2 regions of the Neptunomonas phycophila genome follow, and region 1 is predicted to be linked to the other one. Evidence: riboswitches for the same ligand, from Rfam matches in the RefSeq annotation. Region 1 holds a riboswitch; the other holds the start of a gene.
The links. Region 1 has a riboswitch for cobalamin ahead of BS617_RS07585 (TonB-dependent receptor domain-containing protein). Riboswitches for the same ligand answer to the same signal wherever they lie in the genome.
Positions count from the first base shown of each region.

Region 1 (2,468 bases):
GTCTTTATCATAAGCTGTTGTAGTACGCACTTGATCACGCTGAATATCCCCTCCTAACGTTAGAACGTTTTCACCCAATTGGATATTGTTCTGGACAGTCAAGGTGTCACGAGTGGTTTTAAATTGGCTGTCAAACGCACTGCCAGCGTAATCTTTATTATCGTCAGTTGAACGGCCTAAAGTTGCTTGCAGATCCCAATAATCGGTCAATTGCACACCTGCGTTAACACCTACTACGCGCGTAATGATCTCCGTCGTATCGGCGGAATAACCATCATATTGGTTTTCAGAATCCGTTAGTGTGTAAAAAGCGCCTAACTCCACATTCTCAGTCGCCTGAAAACCAGCTCTTAACTCTACGCCATTGGTTTTATAGCCGTCATCATCAGGCGCGGCGCCATTGGACGTAGCATCAAACCCATTGGTTATTTCACGGGATAAATTGGCATTAAACCAAGCGTTATCGTCACCGCCGCTCAGGTTGATCGTTCCTGCACGCGTGCTGTCACTCCCTACAGAAGCCGATAAACCAACGGTTAGCTCTCCCTCACCACGACGTGTGAAGATCTGAATCACACCGCCCGCCGCATCTGAACCGTAGAGCGAAGAACGTGGTCCACGAACAATCTCTATACGCTCGACTTGGGCTAAATTGACTTCTTCAAATGAAAAAGAGCCTAAAGTTGCAGAGCCAACACGAACACCATCAACCAAAACTAATAATTGGTCTGAAGCTGCACCGCGAACAAACACACTAGAGCTTTTACCACGGCCACCGCTATTGGTAACAGATATGCCTGCCTGCTTTACCAATAACTCTTTAATAGTTAGCGCTTGTGATTGTTCAATGTCATCGCGCGTAATAACAGACACAGACGCCAACGCTTGATCAGCAGTTTGTGCATATCGAGAAGCGGTTACTTGCACCGTTTCTAAGGACGTTGTTTGAGCGGAAGCCAGTGTAGAAGAACAGCAAGCAAGGGCTAATAAAGAACGATTAAAGCTTTTCATGTGAAAGGTGTTTTCCTGTGCTCGCCCGCCGCGAGCTTGTCTAATATTCGGGTGAGGCAGACAAAAGGAAATGGGAACAACAGCATAAGTGACGACAGCGGATCTATCGTAACGTTAAATGACTGTCGTAACGATAGCCCTCCGCTATGCCGACGTATGTATTTTAGGCCGGTCTCCGGACTTTTAGGCTGAGGGCTTGCCTCGGTTTTTTACGCCTTCCCATGTCAAACACACAGTGGCCTTTGTAAAAAACAAACCTAATTACCGTTGCGGGGGCAGTGTAGGCATTGTCACTCAAGCGAGAGACGCACCAACTTCCCGTTTAAAACGCAATAAATCCATTGCGTTACCTAAAACAGAATCAATTTTAGAGACACACACGCTATGGGTCAATTGAAGTTAGCAAAACCGTGATTAAAGTTTTATGCCATATGACTCACTCGTTTTAGCTATACCACTTTTTCAAACAGACGTTTAACGTGGGTGCACATAAAAACACAGGGAATGTTTTATTAAGAGGTTAATATGGAATTTACAATTGGGTGCTTAAGCGACCCTAAAGACTACGCCAACATGGAAACGGCCATTGCCAACTACACACACGCAGATGACAGCTTTATGGTTACAAAAAACCTATCTTGTCGTCACCCAGGCGTTGTCATAGCCAAAACCAAAGATCAGCTCAAGTACTTCCAAGCAGAGGTATTAAACCTAACCACAGCAACACCTTTCATACCACGCTTTTTGGCCATAAAACCAGAATTGTTGGCTTCGATCACTCAAGAGCACCTAACAACCTTTAGCGATATTTTACCCTGCGACTCGTTCAAGGAGCTATGCCAGAAAATAGTTTGCCGCTTGCAACGCACTCACGCCGTTAAGCAATGCATTAACCAATCGAAATATAGCTACTTTGTCCATGGTATTAGCGACGCTTGGCAAAAAACATTATTTGAGCTAACTGAAGCCGCACTGTTCTCATCCAGCCCTATACTCATTACCGGGGCTAACGGTACGGGTAAAGAATTGGCCGCTCAATGGATCAACGACGTATCGCTTCAGGTTCCGCCGCCGTCTTCATCAAGCACTTCTACCTCAGCTAAAACACTCACAACAGTAGATTGCACCGGTTTATCGAAGGAACTAATGGGTTCCGAACTCTTTGGCCATGCAAAAGGGGCGTTCACTGGGGCTCATTATAACCGTGAAGGAGCCTTAGATCTTGCTAACAATGGCACCCTATTTCTAGATGAAATTGGTGAGATGGATACCCCTTTGCAAGCCGGATTATTGAGGGTCCTGCAAGAAGGCACCTACAAACCAGTGGGCAGCAACACGTGGAAACGGTCTAACTTTCGTTTAATTTCAGCAACGAACAGGAACCTATTTGAACAACAAAAAACCGGTCAATTTAGACAAGACTTATACTACCGACTGTCTGGCTGGGAATGTAAGTT
Region 1 covers NZ_MRCI01000001.1:1,663,456-1,665,923, forward strand. The annotation lists gene BS617_RS07585 (TonB-dependent receptor domain-containing protein) at 1-1,011, opposite strand, end outside; cobalamin riboswitch at 1,161-1,380, opposite strand; gene BS617_RS07590 (sigma 54-interacting transcriptional regulator) at 1,537-2,468, shown strand, end outside.

Region 2 (2,468 bases), 1.2 Mb from region 1:
TGTATTGTTAGTTTGGCCGAACCGTCCAGAGCAAATGGCAATGCTAGATGACGCATATCATCTCCATCGCTATGACTTGGCTAGCGAGGAGGGCAGGGTAAGCATGCTGGATGAATTTGGTGATCAAATACGTGCGGTGGTAACCACGCATGGCGGTGGGCTTGAAAAATCATTAATTGATCGTTTGCCCAATCTAGAAATTGTGGCTTGCAGTAGTGTTGGCCTAGATACTTTATGTGTTGATGAGTGCAAAGCTCGTGGCATTCAGGTAACCAATACACCGAATGTGCTGACTGATGATGTAGCCGATATGGCATTGCTACTTCTGCTCGCTACCGTTAGGCGTTTAGTGCCCGGTATTCATTGGGTGCACAGTGGAGATTGGGTCAATAAAGGCATGATGCCGCTGAACACTTCTGTTCATGGTAAAACCGTCGGGATAGTAGGGTTAGGGCGCATTGGTAAAGCCATCGCGCATCGCGCTCAAGCCTTTGGTATGAAGGTTTGCTATTACGGACGTCGTCAATCCCCCGATGTGGATTACACCTATTACGATACTATTGAGGCGCTCGCGCATGATGTCGATATTCTCATGCCTGCCATTCCTGGCGGAGAGAGCACCGAAGGTTTGATTAGTAAGCCAGTACTGAAAGCGCTGGGGCCTCAAGGCTACTTCATTAACATCGCCCGCGGGAGTGTGGTCGATGAAAACGCATTGGTTGAGCTACTCTGCGCTGGTCAGCTAGCGGGAGCGGGCTTGGATGTGTTTGCAGACGAACCGCATGTGCCCGAGGCTCTGCTTGCGTTAGATAATGTCGTTTTACAACCTCACTGCTCCAGTGGAACTTATGAAACACGTGGCCGTATGGCGCAATTGGTTGTGGATAACTTAGCCGCACATTTTGCAGGCAAGGCCCTTATAACGCCGGTTTGAGTCATTTGTAGTGGTTCGTAAAAGCATGAGACCTGAGGCTAGGGTGATTCAAAAGCCCTATCTACCTGTGCTATCGTTGCACCGCTTTGCAGGTCTCTTACGTAAAGAGCATCAAAAAGGAATTCGTTTAAACGAAGCTGTCCCCGCAACTGTATACGGGTAGCGATTCATCACAGCATTGGCTGATGATCACTGAGGTTTACCTTGGGAAGGTCGATGAATTGCAATGATCCGTGAGCCAGAATACTTGCCTGCAAGCATAACTATTTCTGATAGCCGGGGCGTGCCATCAAGGAGTGATCTGCGTTACGGCGGTTTATGCATGGCATAAGCTGTTTTTCTGCGTTTGTCTTTCCTCACCTCGGTTATCACTGGATCGGGGTGTGTCGTGATCAAGCTGTTTTCATTATGTGTTTTGTTGTGTCTTACTTTACCGGCTTATGCCGCGTCCTTATTGGCGATTACGTCGGCGGCTAATGTGCCTGAGCTGGTGTCGGGGGCGCATCGATTTTTAAAAGCGCAGCCGAGTGATCAAGTAATTATCCGTTCGACTGATCAGTGGAAACAATTGTCTCGCCATGAGCAAGCCTCATTATTATCTAACGCGGATATCGTGTTTGCCGCAGGCGTGTTTGGAGAGCCTGTTGCTCGGCTTCAGGCCGCGTTGAATGCGGGTGAGATGCGTTCATTTGTTGCACTACATAGTGATCGCTCCTTGGTGCTGCAATCCCATATTATGGGCCGACGCTTATTAAACAATGATGCAGATTTAGATGCGTTAATGGGTCACCCCAGTTTGGATCAAAGCCCAATGGAGTGGATGACTCAGCACGTAGCAAAACATCGCAATACTCAAGAATGGCTGCAAGCACGGCTTTTTTGGTTAGGGCGTGATAGCTATAACATGGAAGGGCTGTTTTATCACTTATCGCATTTAGCGACGCAGAAGCAGGTAGATGAGGCAACACGTTTTCTACCTCATTTAATCTCACCGATTCGAGTAGTGTATCAAGGCGAAACGACCGACTATCGCACGTTTGATATGAGTGTAAAGCCGCGTTGGGTCGTGGTAATGGATTATGAAACAGGTGATCGTCAAGGAGACAAATCGGTTAATGAGGCAATGTGTACCGCCATCGAGCAGCGTGATTCAAGCCTAGGGTGCTTATCTCTGTTGGCCAGCTGGGGAGACGCGAGTGTGGCCGCACTAGAATGGTTGACCGAGCACGACTCGTCCTTGGCTGCCATTATTAGTTTGCAGAGTTTTGTGATGGGCGGTAGTACAGGACGGGAGCAAGCCTCTCAACTTTTATCTCAATTGAATGTGCCTGTTATTGCCGCGCTGCGCTTAAATGATATGAGCGAACAGGCATGGCGCTTATCAGAAGAAGGCTTGCCGTGGGACTCGGTGCATTACCGAGTAGCCATGCCTGAGTTACAGGGGATTGGGCAGTCCATTATAGTGGCGGCGAAAGGTGCCGAGAGGGTTGATCAGCAAACAGGTGCTGCACTGGCAGTGATAACGCCCATTAAG
Region 2 covers NZ_MRCI01000001.1:2,909,509-2,911,976, reverse strand. The annotation lists gene BS617_RS13280 (2-hydroxyacid dehydrogenase) at 1-934, shown strand, start outside; cobalamin riboswitch at 1,008-1,203, shown strand; gene BS617_RS13275 (cobaltochelatase subunit CobN) at 1,323-2,468, shown strand, end outside.
Region 2: another riboswitch for cobalamin. It lies ahead of BS617_RS13275 (cobaltochelatase subunit CobN); the one in region 1 lies ahead of BS617_RS07585 (TonB-dependent receptor domain-containing protein).